2 regions of the Streptomyces rectiverticillatus genome follow, and region 2 is predicted to be linked to the other one. Evidence: riboswitches for the same ligand, from Rfam matches in the RefSeq annotation. Region 2 holds a riboswitch; the other holds the start of a gene.

Region 1 (7,548 bases), 4.0 Mb from region 2:
CGACATTACTGACGGCCCCGGCGCGCTGACACGCTGTTTCCGGTCATGGTCATTTCCACTCGTAGTCCGTGATCAGACGGGATATCCTCACCGAAACTTCATGAAGTACGGACAAAGGACAGTAAGGCACTTGAAGGCGATACGTAAGAGCGTCGTGGCCGCCACGGGGGTCGCTCTCGCTCTGAGCCTGGCGGCGTGCGGCGGCGGCAGCGGCGGCAAGGACGAGCCCGCGGGCTCCGGCAGCGGAAAGAGCGACAGCGGCGCCGACAAGGCGCTCAAGGCGGCGGAGCCGGCCGGCACGCTCAAGGCGGCAGCGGCCAAGGGGGCGCGGGAGAACACCTACCGCACCAAGGGCAAGCGCAAGGACACGGACGGCGAGTACGTCACCGAGGGCGCCTTCCAGGCGAAGCCCCACGCGTCCGTGATGAAGGACGTGGGCCCGAAGACGGCCGAGACCCCGGACGGCCTCAACCACGTCATCACCGTGAACGACAAGATGTACTTCAACGGGGAGAAGGTCCCCGGCAAGAAGTGGTGGACGTTCAGCGTCGAGGGCGCCGACAAGAGCAAGGACCCGTCGTCGGAGCTCTTCGTCCGGATGACGTCGGCCCTCGCCACGTCCAAGAACGTGAAGAACACGGGCGTCGAGACGGTCGGCGGCCGCCGCGCGGCCCGCTTCCAGGGCACGGTCGTGGTGTCCGAACTCGCCGCCTACAAGGGCGACGCGATCACGGACAAGGACCGCAGCTTCGTCGTGAACGGCTACAAGAACGACGGCGTGCAGCAGGTCGACCTCGTCGTCTGGGTGGACGGCGACGGCGTGGTCGCGAAGACCGAAGAGTCGGGCAAGGGCTCGAAGGGCGAGTTCCGCCGGACCGACGAGTACTTCGACTGGGGCGCGGACCTCGGTATCAAGCCCCCTCCGGCCGCCGAGACGGCGACCGAGAAGGAGGTCCTGGAGACCGAGATGAAGAAGCAGCAGAAGTAGCTTCCCGCACACGAGGTGCGCCCCCGCCCGGCATCAGCCGGGCGGGGGCGCCTTTCGTGGAGCGGTGCGCTCAGCGGTGCGTCAGCACTCGATGATGTTCACGGCGAGGCCGCCGCGCGCCGTCTCCTTGTACTTCACGCTCATGTCCGCGCCCGTCTCCTTCATGGTCTTGATGACCTTGTCGAGGGAGACGTGGTGCCGGCCGTCGCCGCGCAGGGCCATGCGGGCCGCGGTGACCGCCTTGGCGGCGGCCATGCCGTTGCGCTCGATGCACGGGATCTGGACGAGGCCGCCGACCGGGTCGCAGGTCAGGCCGAGGTTGTGCTCCATGCCGATCTCGGCGGCGTTCTCCACCTGCTCGGCGGAGCCGCCCAGCACCTCGGCGAGGCCGCCGGAGGCCATGGAGCAGGCGGAGCCGACCTCGCCCTGGCAGCCGACCTCGGCGCCGGAGATCGAGGCGTTCTCCTTGAACAGCAGGCCGATGGCGCCCGCGGCGAGCAGGAAGCGGACGATGCCGTCCTCGTCCGCGCCGGGCACGAAGTTCATGTAGTAGTGCAGGACGGCCGGGATGATGCCGGCGGCGCCGTTGGTCGGCGCGGTCACGACGCGGCCGCCCGCGGCGTTCTCCTCGTTGACGGCCATGGCGTAGATCGTGATCCACTCCATGGCGCGGGCCTGCGGGTCGCCCTCGGCGCGCAGCTGGCGGGCGGTGTTCGCGGCGCGGCGGCGGACCTTCAGGCCGCCCGGCAGGATGCCCTCGCGGGACATGCCGCGCGCGACGCACGCCTGCATCACGCCCCAGATCTCCAGCAGGCCCTCGCGGATCTCCTGCTCGGTGCGCCAGGCCTTCTCGTTCTCCATCATCATCGCGGAGATCGACAGGCCCGACTCGCGGGACATCCGCAGCAGCTCGTCGCCGGTGCGGAAGGGGTACTTCAGGACGGTGTCGTCCAGCTTGATGCGGTCCTCGCCGACCGCGTCCTCGTCCACGACGAAACCGCCGCCGACGGAGTAGTAGGTCTTCTCCAGCAGGGGGGCGCCGGCCTCGTCGTAGGCGAAGAGGGTCATGCCGTTGGCGTGGTACGGCAGGGAGCGGCGGCGGTGCAGGATCAGCTGCGTCGACGCGTCGAAGTCGATCTCGTGGGTGCTGCCGATCTCCGCGCCGAGCAGCCGCAGCCGCTTCGACTCGCGGATGCGCTCGACCTCGGCGTCCGCGAGCTCGACGTCGACGGTGCGCGGGGAGTAGCCCTCCAGGCCGAGCAGGACGGCCTTGGGGGTGCCGTGGCCGTGGCCGGTGGCGCCGAGCGAGCCGAAGAGCTCGGCCCGGACGGAGGTGGTGTGGGCCAGCAGGCCCTCGTTCTTCAGCCGTCGCGTGAACATCAGCGCGGCCCGCATGGGGCCCACCGTGTGGGAGCTGGACGGGCCTATGCCGATCGAGAAGAGATCGAAAACGGAGATGGCCACGGTGGCTGCTCCCTGTCTGCTTGGAGGTGGTACGGGTCGTGCTGAACGGGGGTGCCCACGGTGGTACGGGGGCGCGCGTGGTGCGGGGCACCGGGCGCTCACTCTTCAGTGTGCCCGGTGCCCCGTACCGACGCGTAAATCGGATGCCGATGTGTTACTTCAGGCCGGGGTACAGCGGGTGCTTGTCCGCCAGGGCCGTGACGCGGCCGCGCAGGGCCTCCGCGTCGTAGACCGGCTTCAGCGCCTCGGCGATGATGTCGGCGACCTCACGGAAGTCCTCCGCCTGGAAGCCGCGGGTGGCCAGCGCCGGGGTGCCGATCCGCAGACCCGAGGTGACCATCGGCGGCCGCGGGTCGTTCGGGATGGCGTTCCGGTTGACCGTGATCCCGACCTCGTGGAGGCGGTCCTCGGCCTGCTGGCCGTCCAGCTCGGAGTTGCGCAGGTCCACCAGCACCAGGTGCACGTCCGTACCGCCGGAGAGGACGGACACGCCCGCCTCGGCGACGTCCGGCTGCACCAGGCGCTCGGCCAGGATCTTCGCGCCCTCCAGCGTACGCTGCTGGCGCTCCTTGAACTCCTCGCTGGCCGCGACCTTGAAGGAGACGGCCTTCGCGGCGATCACGTGCTCCAGCGGGCCACCCTGCTGACCGGGGAAGACAGCAGAGTTGATCTTCTTGGCCAGCTCGGCAGTGCAGAGGATCACACCGCCGCGGGGACCGCCGAGGGTCTTGTGCGTGGTGGTCGTCACGACGTGCGCGTGCGGCACCGGCGAGGGGTGCAGCCCGGCGGCGACGAGGCCCGCGAAGTGGGCCATGTCGACCATCAGGTACGCGCCGACCTCGTCCGCGATCCGGCGGAAGGCGGCGAAGTCCAGCTGGCGCGGGTACGCGGACCAGCCGGCGACGATCAGCTTCGGGCGGTGCTCCTTGGCGAGGCGCTCGACCTCCTCCATGTCGACCAGGTTGGTCTGCTCGTCGACGTGGTAGGCGACCACGTTGTAGAGCTTGCCGGAGAAGTTGATCTTCATGCCGTGGGTCAGGTGCCCGCCGTGGGCGAGGTTCAGACCCAGGATGGTGTCGCCCGGCTTGAGCAGCGCGAACATCGCGGCGGCGTTGGCCTGCGCACCGGAGTGCGGCTGGACGTTCGCGTGCTCGGCACCGAAGAGCGCCTTGATCCGGTCGATGGCGATCTGCTCGACGACATCGACGTGCTCGCAGCCACCGTAGTAACGGCGGCCGGGGTAGCCCTCGGCGTACTTGTTGGTGAGGACCGAGCCCTGGGCCTCCATGACCGCGACCGGAGCGAAGTTCTCCGAGGCGATCATCTCGAGGGTGGACTGCTGGCGGTGGAGTTCGGCGTCGACAGCGGCGGCGACGTCGGGGTCGAGCTCATGGAGGGAGCTGTTCAGCAGAGACATGAGTTCTTCCTGGACTTCCTGGGCGAGGGGAGGGCGAGGGGAGGGGTCAGCCTGCGGTGAAGCCGTCGTACTCGGCGGCGGACAGGAGGTCCGCCGGCTCGTCCGTGATCTTCACCTTGAACAGCCAGCCGCCCGTGAAGGGGGCGGAGTTCACCAGCGCGGGGTCGTCCACGACGTCCTGGTTGGCCTCGGTGACCTCGCCGGTCACCGGGGAGTACAGGTCGCTGACCGACTTGGTCGACTCCAGCTCGCCGCAGGTCTCGCCCGCGGTGACGGTGTCACCGACGGCCGGGAGCTGGGCGAAGACGACGTCACCGAGCGAATTCGCGGCGAACTCGGTGATGCCGACCGTGGCCACGCCGTCCGCGTCGACGGCCGACAGCCACTCGTGCTCCTTGCTGTAGCGCAGCTGCTGGGGGTTGCTCATGGCTAGATTCTCCTGGATGCGCGTGAGTGCTTGTGCAACGGGTCTTGACAGAGGGAGATGAGAGAGGGCAGGGGAGCCCCCGGGCGAGCCACGGGGAAGATCAACGCTGCCGCTTGTAGAAGGGCAGGGCCACGACCTCGTACGGCTCGTGGCTGCCGCGGATGTCCACGCCCACGCCCTGCGTGCCGGGAGCGGCGTGCGCCGCGTCCACGTAGGCGATGGCGATCGGCTTGCCGAGCGTGGGGGAGGGGGCGCCGGAGGTGACCTCGCCGACGACCTCGCCGCCGGCCACCACCGCGAAGCCGGCGCGCGGCACGCGGCGGCCCTCGGCGATCAGGCCGACCAGCTTGCGCGGCGGCTGCGCCTCGGCGCGCTCCGCGGCCGCCTCCAGCGCGGCGCGGCCCACGAAGTCGCCCTCCTTCTCGAACTTCACGACCCTGCCCAGGCCCGCGTCGAAGGGGGTGGTCGCGGTCGTCAGCTCGTGCCCGTACAGCGGCATGCCCGCCTCCAGGCGCAGCGTGTCGCGGCAGGAGAGCCCGCACGGCACGAGGCCGGCGTCCGCGCCCGCCTCGGTGAGGGCCTGCCACAGCTTGACGGCGTCGCCCGGCGCGACGAACAGCTCGAAGCCGTCCTCGCCGGTGTAGCCGGTGCGGGCGATCAGGGCCGGGACGCCCGCGACGGTGCCCGGCAGGCCCGCGTAGTACTTCAGGCCGTCCAGGTCGGCGTCCGTCAGGGACTTCAGGATGGCGGGCGAGGCCGGTCCCTGGACGGCGAGGAGGGCGTAGGCGTCGCGGTCGTCGCGGACGGCCGCGTCGAAGCCGGCGGCGCGCTCGGTCAGCGCGTCCAGCACCGTCTGCGCGTTGGAGGCGTTGGCGACGACCATGTACTCGGTGCCGGCGAGGCGGTAGACGATCAGGTCGTCCAGGATGCCGCCGTCCTCCCGGCAGATCATCGTGTAGCGGGCGCGGCCGACGGCGACGCTCCCTATGTTGCCCACGAGGGCGAAGTCCAGCAGGGCGGCGGCCTGCGGGCCGGTCACGGTGATCTCACCCATGTGCGAGAGGTCGAACAGACCGGCGCGGGTGCGGACCGCGACGTGCTCGTCGCGCTCGCTGCCGTAGCGCAGCGGCATGTCCCAGCCCGCGAAGTCGGTCATGGTCGCGCCGAGCTCGCGGTGCAGGGCGTCGAGGGCTGTGCGGCGAGGGCTGTCGGTCATGGTGTGGGCTCCCGGACATGGCAGTGAGGACGTCCTCCCCATCTGTCATCGGAACCTGAGAGGTTCACCGGAAGCCACCGCGACACGCGGGGGCCCGGCTTGCACCTTGGGTGGAGCCGCGCACGATGCGGCCCGCTTTTCAGATCTGCCTCGTCCGCGCGGTACGGGGCCTGAGAGATTCAAGGGAGGAACTTGCTCCTTCGGCGCCCAGCGCACACGGCGTAGCGTGCAGCCTGGGACTCTCCCGCGCGGATTCGAGCGGCCGGTATGCAGTTGGATACGCAGTTGGCGCGCACATCATTGCACGTACGGGCGCGTTACGGACTGCCCGGCGGCCCCCGAATTCGATTACCTTTCCTTTACGTTCTGTGGGTAGGGGGCAGTGACGGGCAGTGACCGGGGCCGGGGGAGGGGCGGAACGGATGGCAACAGCACCGACGGCAGGGAAGGCCGGGCCCGCAAGGGTGCACGGCGCGCCCGCGGGGGAGAGCGGCGCGGCGCGGCCCCGGGCGGGGGTGTCCGACCTGCGCTCCGGGGCGGGCCGGGGGGAGCTCCGCTTCCCCGCGGGGGACGTGCTGATCGTCTCCGGGCTGCCCGGGAGCGGGAAGTCCACGCTCATCCGGCGGGCCGTGTCCGTGCTGGACGCGCAGGACGGCATCGTCTGGTGCATCGACTCCCAGGACGCCCGGGAGCGCCTGGAGCGGCACGCACCCCGCTGGCTGCCGTACGCCGCCTACCGGCCCTTCGCCCGGCTCGCGCACTACGCGGCGCTGCGGCGCGCCCTGCGCTCCACCGCGAGCGCCGTCGTGCACGACTGCGGGCAGCGCGGCTGGGTCCGCCGCTGGGTCGCGCGTGACGCACGGCGCCGGGGCGGCGCGGCCCACCTGCTCCTCCTCGACGTGCCGCCGAGCACTGCGCTGGCCGGGCAGGCGGCGCGGGGCCGCGGCGTCTCGCCGTACGCCTTCCGCCGGCACCGCAGGGCGATGGCCCGGCTGCTCGCTACGGCCTCGGGCCCGCCGGCCGCGCAGGGCGCCGGGAGACTGCCGGCGGGGGTGGCCTCGGTGATCCTGCTGGACCGCGGGGCGGCGGACGCCCTGCGGAGGATCACTTTCGAGTAGAGGAGCACCTTCGAGTAGGTGCGCCCGGCTCCTCGGGGCCGATGTGCGGCAGCGAGTGTGTGCGCCGCCTACAGCGGCAGCGGTGCCGGCAGCGTCGAGCCGTCTCCCGCCAGCGGGAGTTTCGCCAGGAGGTCCTTCACGACGGCGAGGGCCTCCGTGATCGCCGACTGGACGCCTGCCGAGTCCTTCCTCGTCGCCGCGTCGATCAGCTGCCCGATCGCCTTCTGCAGCTTCTTCAGTAGATCGTGGACGTCGTCCGGCGGGGCCGCAGCCGGGCGCCCCGAGGCGGCCGGGGACTGCCGCAGGGAGTCCGTGAGCCGGTCGGCCGACGACCGCAGCCGCTGCTGCATCTCCTTGAGCGCGTCGGTGTCCGGCGTCCTGGACTGCGCCTCCTTGCCGATCCGGGAGACCAGCGTGAGTGCCTCCCCCAGCTGTCCCACCGCGTCGAGCTGCTGGTGGACGGCGGCCGCGGACTTCGGCTCGGTGGCCGGGAGCACGACGGACATGTCGGGGTCCGGTGCGTTCACGGCGGCCAGGGAGGGGCCCGCGACGCCGACGGCCACGGAGCCGCAGGCGGCGACGGCTATCGCCGAGGCGGCGAACTTGTTGACACGCATGCTGGAGGTTCCCTTCGGTGCGAGGACCCGGCGGGCCGGCGGGGCCGGCGGAACCGGTGGCGCTGCAGGGCAGCTGCCCGATCACCGTGTGACCTGCGGTGTCCCTGTGCAACCCGGTCGCTACGGCCGGTGCCGTGACGGGAGGGGACGAAGGCCCCTGCGGCCCGCCCTGACCTGGGACGTCACCGGCGATTTCGGCAGCCGGCAGGAGCCGGCGGGGGTACAGCCGTTAGGGTGCATGTGCGGCTACGTCGAGAGTGGTTGGGCGGTATCGGACGAGTTGGACGAGATGAGCATCCCC
Region 2 (7,548 bases):
GCACCACCCGCACGCAAGGGGCCGGCCCGGCGAAATCGCCGAACCGGCCCCGACTTGTGCCGGGCCTCAGCCGAGGCCCGCGGCTCCGTCAGCCGTCGTAGTCCTCCAGCGGCGGGCAGGAGCACACGAGGTTGCGGTCGCCGTACGCACCGTCGACGCGGCGCACCGGCGGCCAGTACTTGTCGGCCGAGACCCCGGCGGGGAAGACGGCCTCCTCACGGCTGTAGGGGTGCTCCCACTCGCCCGCCACGGACGCGGCGGTGTGCGGGGCGTTCCGCAGCGGGTTGTCGTCCTTGCTCCACTCCCCCGAGCCGACCTTCTCGATCTCGGCACGGATCGCGATCATCGCCTCGCAGAAGCGGTCCAGCTCGGCGATGTCCTCGCTCTCCGTGGGCTCGATCATCAGGGTGCCGGCCACCGGGAAGGACATCGTCGGCGCGTGGAAGCCGTAGTCGATGAGCCGCTTGGCGACGTCGTCGACGCTCACTCCGGTCGCCTTGGTCAGCGGCCGCAGGTCGACGATGCACTCGTGGGCCACCAGGCCGTTCGGGCCGGTGTAGAGCACCGGGTAGTGCGGCTCCATGCACTTGGCGATGTAGTTGGCGCCGAGCACCGCCACCTGCGTGGCGCGCTTGAGGCCCTCGCCGCCCATCAGCCGGACGTACGCCCAGGAGATCGGCAGGATGCCGGCGGAGCCCCAGGGCGCCGCGGAGATCGGGCCGACGCCCGTCGCCGGGCCGGCGGTGGGCTGCAGCGGGTGGTTGGGGAGGTACGGCGCGAGGTGCGCGCGGACGGCGACCGGGCCGACGCCGGGACCGCCGCCGCCGTGCGGGATGCAGAAGGTCTTGTGCAGGTTCAGGTGCGAGACGTCGCCGCCGAACTTGCCCGGCTCCGCCAGGCCCACCAGGGCGTTGAGGTTGGCGCCGTCCACGTAGACCTGGCCGCCGGCCTCGTGCACGGCCGCGCAGATGTCGGCGACGTGCTCCTCGAAGACGCCGTGCGTCGACGGGTAGGTGATCATCAGTACGGCCAGCTCGTCGCGGTACTGCTCGATCTTGGCGTGCAGGTCCTGGGCGTCGACCTCGCCGTCGTCGGCCGTCTTGACCACGACGACCTTCATGCCGGCCATCACGGCGCTGGCGGCGTTGGTGCCGTGCGCGGAGGACGGGATCAGACAGACGGTGCGCTGCTCGTCGCCGTTGGCGCGGTGGTAGGCGCGGACGGCCAGCAGGCCGGCGAGCTCGCCCTGGGACCCGGCGTTCGGCTGGATGGAGACCTTGTCGTAGCCGGTGACCGCGGCGAGCCGCTCCTCCAGCTCCGTGATGAGCGTGACGTAGCCCTCGGCCTGCTCGATCGGCGCGAAGGGGTGCAGCGCGCCGAACTCGGGCCAGGTGACCGGCTCCATCTCGGTCGTGGCGTTGAGCTTCATGGTGCACGAGCCGAGCGGGATCATGCCGCGGTCCAGGGCGTAGTCCCGGTCGGCGAGGCGGCGCAGGTAGCGCAGCATGGCCGTCTCGGAGCGGTGCTCGTGGAAGACCGGGTGCGTGAGGTAGTCACCGGTGCGCAGGAGGGCCTCGGGGAGGGCCTCGGCGGCCACCGCGTCGAGCGCCTCGACGTCACCGGCCACGCCGAACGCGGCCCAGACGGAGTCCAGGTGGGCGCGGGTGGTGGTCTCGTCGCAGGCGATGCCCACGTGGTCGGCGTCGGTCAGGCGCAGGTTGACGCCGCGCTCGCGGGCGGCCTCGACGACCTCGGCGGCCCGGCCCGGGACGCGCGCGGTCAGGGTGTCGAAGTAGGCGCCGTGCACGAGCTCGACGCCCCCGGCACGCAGGCCCTCGGCGAGGATCGCGGCGTAGCGGTGGGTGCGACGGCCGATGGCGGCCAGGCCCTCGGGGCCGTGGTAGACGGCGTACATGCCGGCCATGACGGCGAGGAGCACCTGGGCGGTGCAGATGTTGCTGGTGGCCTTCTCGCGGCGGATGTGCTGCTCGCGGGTCTGCAGGGCCAGGCGGTAGGCCTTGTTGCCGTCGGCGTCGACGGAGACGCCGACGAGGCGGCCGGGGAGGCTGCGGGCGAACTGCTCGCGCACGGCCATGAACCCGGCGTGCGGGCCGCCGAAGCCCATCGGGACGCCGAAGCGCTGGGTGGTGCCGACCGCGATGTCCGCGCCGAGCTCGCCGGGCGAGGTCAGCAGGGTCAGGGCGAGCAGGTCGGCGGCAACGGTGACGATCGCGCCGAGCTCGTGGGCGCGCTCGATGACCGGGCGGAGATCGCGCACGGCACCGGAGGCGCCGGGGTACTGCAGGAGGACGCCGAAGACACCGCGCTCGGCGATCTCGTCCGGGATGCCCGCGCTCAGATCGGCGACGACGACCTCGACGCCCGTCGGCTCGGCGCGCGTCTCGATCACGGCGATCGTCTGCGGCAGCGTGTCGGCGTCGATGAGGAAGACGCCCTTCTTGACCTTGCCGACGCGGCGGGACAGGGCCATGGCCTCGGCGGCCGCGGTGCCCTCGTCGAGGAGGGAGGCGCCGGAGGTGGGCAGCCCGGTGAGGTCGGCGACGACGGTCTGGAAGTTGAGCAGGGCCTCCAGGCGGCCCTGGGAGATCTCCGGCTGGTACGGCGTGTAGGCCGTGTACCAGGCGGGGTTCTCCATGACGTTGCGCAGGATCACCGGCGGGGTGAACGTGCCGTGGTAACCGAGGCCGATCATCGGGGCGAGGACCTGGTTGCGGTCGGCGAGCGTCCGCAGTTCGGCGAGGACCTCGGCCTCGCTGCGGGCCTCCGGCAGGGCCAGGGCACCCACGCTCTTGATCACTTCCGGCACGGCGGCGGCAGTGAGCTCGTCCAGCGACCCGAAGCCGACCTGGGCGAGCATCTTGGCCTGGGCCTCGCCGTCGGGACCTATGTGGCGGCGCTCGAACGGGGTGTCCCGCTCCAGGTCGGAAAGGGGGATGCGGTGGGCAGTCATCTGCGGAGGCCTCCTGGTCGTTGCGACCTGCGAGGGGTACCACGGCGCGGGTACCCGGACGGCCTCCCCCTCTGTCATCTCAACCTGAGAGCTTCACCGGACCACAGCGCACGGCCCGGCTTTCACCGTCGGTGAGGAAGGGCTTCGGCGCTTGACTGTCCGGGCCCGCCCTGCTTTCCAGAGTGACCTCGTCCGTGCGGTACGGGTGCCTGAGAGATTCCGGGGAGGATTTGCTCCTTCGGCGCCTCCGTCGGCCCCACTGAGGTGGGCTTCCGGAGGACTCTCCCGCACGGATTCTGCGGCCATTCGCCAGCCTACCAGCGCGGCTTTCCCGGCGGATCTCCCGAGTGGCCGCTTCTCGCTTTGTGTTTTTACGTGGGGAGAGATGCCGATACAGGGAGGAACCGTGCAGAGCGACATCGATCCCCGGAGCCTGATCGGACGGAAGGTCTTCGACCGCGACGGGGCGAAGATCGGCACGGTGGACGAGGTCTATCTCGACGACGCGACGGGCGAGCCGTTGTGGGCGGCCGTACGCACCGGCTTCTTCCGGCGGGACGCCTTCATCCCCCTGGCGACCAGCGAGGTCTCGGGAGAGAGCCTGCGCACGGCGTACGACCGGGCACTGATCAAGGAAGCACCCGACTTCGGCGTCGGCCGCCACCTGTCACCCGAGCAGGAACTGCAGCTTTACCACCACTACCGGCTGACTATCCCGGGACCGGAACCGGGGACGGGTTTGACGCCGGGCCCAGGCACGGCGTCAAACCCGGGGGCGGCGGGCCCCGGACCGGGGCCGGGGCCAGAGCCGGGGCCGGAGTCGAGCCCGGAGCCGGGGCCAGAGTCGGGGCCAGAGTCGAGGCCAGGGCCAGAGTCGGGGCCGGAGCCGGAGTCGAGGCCAGAGTCGGGGTCGGAACTCGGACTGCAGCCGAGATCCGAGCCGGGACCGGGATCCGGAACAAGGTCGGAATCCGGACCGGAATAGAGATCCGGCCCAGTATCGGGACCCGGATTGGGGCCAGGACCCGGGCCGGGAGCGGAATCCGAACCGGAGCCGGGCCCCGGACCAGGCCCGGAATCCGGCTCGGGTCCGGAGCCGCGATCCGGATCAAAGCCGGACTCAGGACCAAGACCCGGAACCAGCTCAGGCCTGCAATCCACACAAGGCCCGGAACCCAGCTCACGTCCGGAGCCACGATCCGACTCAAAGCCGGACTCGGGGCCGAGGCCCGGAATCCGGCCCAGGCCCGGAATCCAGCTCAGCCCCGGAGCCACGATCCGGATCAAAGCCGGACTCGGGGCCAAGGCCAGGACCCGGCCCAGGCCCGGAATCCCGCTCGGCGCCGGAATCCGGCTCGGGGCCGGAGCCACGATCCGGATCAAAGCCGGACCCGAGACCGAGGCCCGGAACCTGCCCAGGCCCGCAATCCACCCAAGACCCGGAACCCGGGTCGGGGCCGCAAGCCGGCTCAGGTGGGCCCGCCGTCGGCCCCCCGGAGCTGCGATCCGGATCAAGGCCGGGCTCCGAGCCGGGGCCGGGCCCTGCGTCCGTCGGCCGCCGCGGCGCCGGCCGGGCGCGGTCGGGCCCGCCCGGAGGCGGATCAGCGAGCTGATCCGCCTCCGGGTCCTGCTGTACGAGGGGCAGCGGCTCCCCCGGCTCCAGCGCGGGGTCGTCGACCGCGAACGTCCGTACCCGGCCCGGCTCCGACCAGGGCTGTTCGAACCGCACGGTGACCCGGCCGACCCCGCTGCCCTGCACCCACCCCGCCCCGTACTCGGCGTGCCGCACGTCCAGCCCCGGCAGCCAGCGCCGCGGCCTCACCTCCGCGCCCGCTGTATCCCCCCGCACCTCACCCTGCGCCTCACCCGGGCCCTGCGGCGCCTCCACCGCATCCGCCGCACCTGCCGCACCCGTGGCGGCGGCCAAGGCCGCCGCCTCGCTCGCGGCCTGCGCGAAGAGGTCCTCCTGGGTGTAGTCGGCGAGCCCGCTGACCCCGACGCCCAGCAGCCGGACCCCGGCCGTGGTGTCCACCCCGTCGATCAGCCGGGCCGCCGCCTCCTTGACCACCGCGGGGTCGTCCGTCGGGCCGCGAAGCGTCTCCGAGCGGGTCAGCGTCGAGAAGTCGTAGCTGCGCACCTTGATGACCACGGTGCGCCCGGACCGGCCGGCGGCCCGCAGCCGCTGCACGCACCGCTCGGCGAGCCGGGAGATCTCCATCTGCACCCGCGACCGATCGGTCAGGTCCTCCTCGAAGGTGTCCTCCACGGAGACGGACTTGGCATCCCGGTCGGCGACGACGGGACGGTCGTCATGCCCGGTGGCCAGGGCATACAGCCCCGCGCCATGGGCCTTGCCCAGGAGCCGCACGAGCTCCGCCTCGCCCGCCTCGGCCGTCTCCGCGACGGTGGTGATGCCGGCCCGGCGCAGCGTCTCGGCGGTGGCCGGGCCGACGCCCGGAATGGCGCGCACGGACATGGGGCCCAGCAGCTCCAGCTCGGTGCCCGGCTCGATGAGCACCAGACCGTCCGGCTTGGCCTCCTCGGAGGCGATCTTCGCGAGCATCTTGGAGCCGGCGAGCCCCACCGAGCCGCTGAGGCCCGTGGCCGCGCGGATGTCCCGCCGCAGGCGCTCCCCCACGGCCCGCACGGCCGCCGAGGTGGGCTCGACGCCTCCGGCTTCCAGGTCCACGAACGCCTCGTCGAGGCTCAGCGGCTCCACCAGCGGCGACAGCCGGCCGAGCAGGCCCATGACCACTTCGCTGATCTCGCGGTAGAGCGAGAACCGCGGGGTGAGATAGGCGGCGTTGGGGCACAGCCTGCGGGCCTGGGCCGTGGCCATCGCGGAGCGGATGCCGAAGACCCTGGCCTCGTACGACGCGGTGGCCACCACGCCGCGCGGGCCGATCCCGCCCACCACGACGGGCCTCCCGCGCAGGCTGGGCTTGGCCGCCTGCTCGGCCGAAGCGTAGAAAGCATCCATATCGAGATGCAGGATGGTCGGCGCGCCTCTCACAACACCGATGCTGCCGCACGCCACTGACAATCGCACTCACGTACGACCGGCTGGACAGCCGCGTACGCCCGGCCGGAGCGGTCCCGCACTGCAGACCGCCGCACGCCCGCGGCGGTCAGCCGACGCGGTTGCGGCGGCGGGCCAGCTCGTCGGAGGGGTTGGGGCGGATCAGCGTCTCGCCGGTGTCCACCCGCTCGCCGTGCAGCTGGGAGAGCGCGCTCTCGACATCACGCCACACGACGCCCACGGCGATCCCGAAGACGCCCTGCCCGCCCTGGAGGAGATCGACGACCTCGTCGGGCGAGGTGCACTCGTACACCGTGGCGCCGTCGCTCATCAGCGTCATCCGGGGCAGGTCGGCCATACCGCGCGAACGCAGGTGCTGAACGGCCGTGCGGATGTTCTGCAGGGACACCCCGGTGTCCAGCAGCCGCTTCACGATCTTGAGGACCACCACGTCCCGGAAGCTGTAGAGCCGCTGGGTGCCGGAGCTGTGCGCGGGGCGCACGCTCGGCTCCACCAGACCCGTGCGCGCCCAGTAGTCGAGCTGGCGGTAGGTGATGCCCGCCGCTGCACACGCCGTCGGCCCGCGGTAGCCGATCAGATCGGCCTCCGGGCCCCGTGGTGCGGTGACCTCCACCGGAGTGGCATGACGGGGTGCCGGTTCGACCGCTCCCCCGAACAGCGGATACGGACTGCCGACCGCCGTCCCGTCGCCCATGCTTCTCACGCCGACCTCCGTCCTTGACCTGCCCTCTCGACGGTAGGCAGTCACCCGGGGTGCGTCAACGATCGCCACACTCGGCACGCCGAGTGATAATCACCCAGAGAGTGGTTTTGCGTGCCTCTGTGCCGGGAAAGGCTAACCGGATGCGCTGCGGCGAGCCGTCACACGGCGCCCCGGCCGGCTCACTGACTGCTGGTGCCGAAGTCCTCCGGCGAGATCTGATCCAGGAACTCGCGGAACTTCTCGACCTCGTCCTCCTGCTCGTCCGGGATGGCGATCCCGGCGTCGTCCAGCACTCCATCACTGCCGTAGATCGGCGTGCCGGTGCGCAGCGCGAGCGCTATGGCGTCGGACGGCCGGGCACTGACCTCCACGCCGCTGGCGAAGACGAGCTCCGCATAGAAGACACCCTCGCGCAGGTCCGTGATGCGGACCTCCGTGAGCTGCTGGCCGACCGCTTCCAGCACGTCCTTGAAAAGGTCGTGGGTCAGCGGACGGGCCGGGGCCATGCCCTGCTGGGCGAAGGCGATGGCCGTCGCCTCTCCCGGTCCGATCCAGATCGGGAGGTAGCGGTCGCCTCCCACTTCACGCAGGAGCACGATCGGCTGGTTGGAGGGCATTTCCACCCGGACACCCACGACATCGAGCTCGTTCACACAGCAACCCTAGGACGTGCCCGGCAGGTTTGGGTAGTCGGGCACTCGCCGGTCAGTGCGAGCCCGCGTGCAGGGCCGCCTGCACGAGCGCCGCGTGCAGGCGCACGGAGAGTGTGGCGAGCTCGCGCGTGGTGGCCTCGGCATGGGCCCTGGTCTGCGGATTACGGTGCCGCCGCAGCGG

What was found. A riboswitch is a leader RNA that binds a small molecule or an ion and turns the genes downstream of it on or off. The one in region 2 is predicted to bind glycine.
Region 1: it holds a riboswitch for glycine, as region 2 does, so the genes downstream of both, gcvT (glycine cleavage system aminomethyltransferase GcvT) here and gcvP (aminomethyl-transferring glycine dehydrogenase) in region 2, are expected to answer to the same signal.

Annotation. Positions count from the first base shown of each region.
Region 1 is NZ_CP040752.1:5,180,027-5,187,574, forward strand. Features, by position in the region: gene FGW37_RS22780 (SCO4651 family lipoprotein) at 131-988, shown strand; gene FGW37_RS22785 (L-serine ammonia-lyase) at 1,070-2,452, opposite strand; gene glyA (serine hydroxymethyltransferase) at 2,607-3,869, opposite strand; gene gcvH (glycine cleavage system protein GcvH) at 3,916-4,296, opposite strand; gene gcvT (glycine cleavage system aminomethyltransferase GcvT) at 4,397-5,512, opposite strand; glycine riboswitch at 5,662-5,769, opposite strand; gene FGW37_RS22805 (AAA family ATPase) at 5,935-6,630, shown strand; gene FGW37_RS22810 (hypothetical protein) at 6,699-7,247, opposite strand; gene FGW37_RS22815 (enhanced serine sensitivity protein SseB) at 7,537-7,548, shown strand, end outside.
Region 2 is NZ_CP040752.1:1,158,824-1,166,371, forward strand. Features, by position in the region: gene gcvP (aminomethyl-transferring glycine dehydrogenase) at 89-2,971, opposite strand; glycine riboswitch at 3,033-3,158, opposite strand; glycine riboswitch at 3,159-3,269, opposite strand; partial or broken gene FGW37_RS33165 (PRC-barrel domain-containing protein) at 3,378-3,761, shown strand; gene FGW37_RS04660 (DNA polymerase IV) at 4,176-5,984, opposite strand; gene FGW37_RS04665 (MerR family transcriptional regulator) at 6,100-6,705, opposite strand; gene FGW37_RS04670 (bifunctional nuclease family protein) at 6,894-7,367, opposite strand; gene ftsR (transcriptional regulator FtsR) at 7,420-7,548, opposite strand, start outside.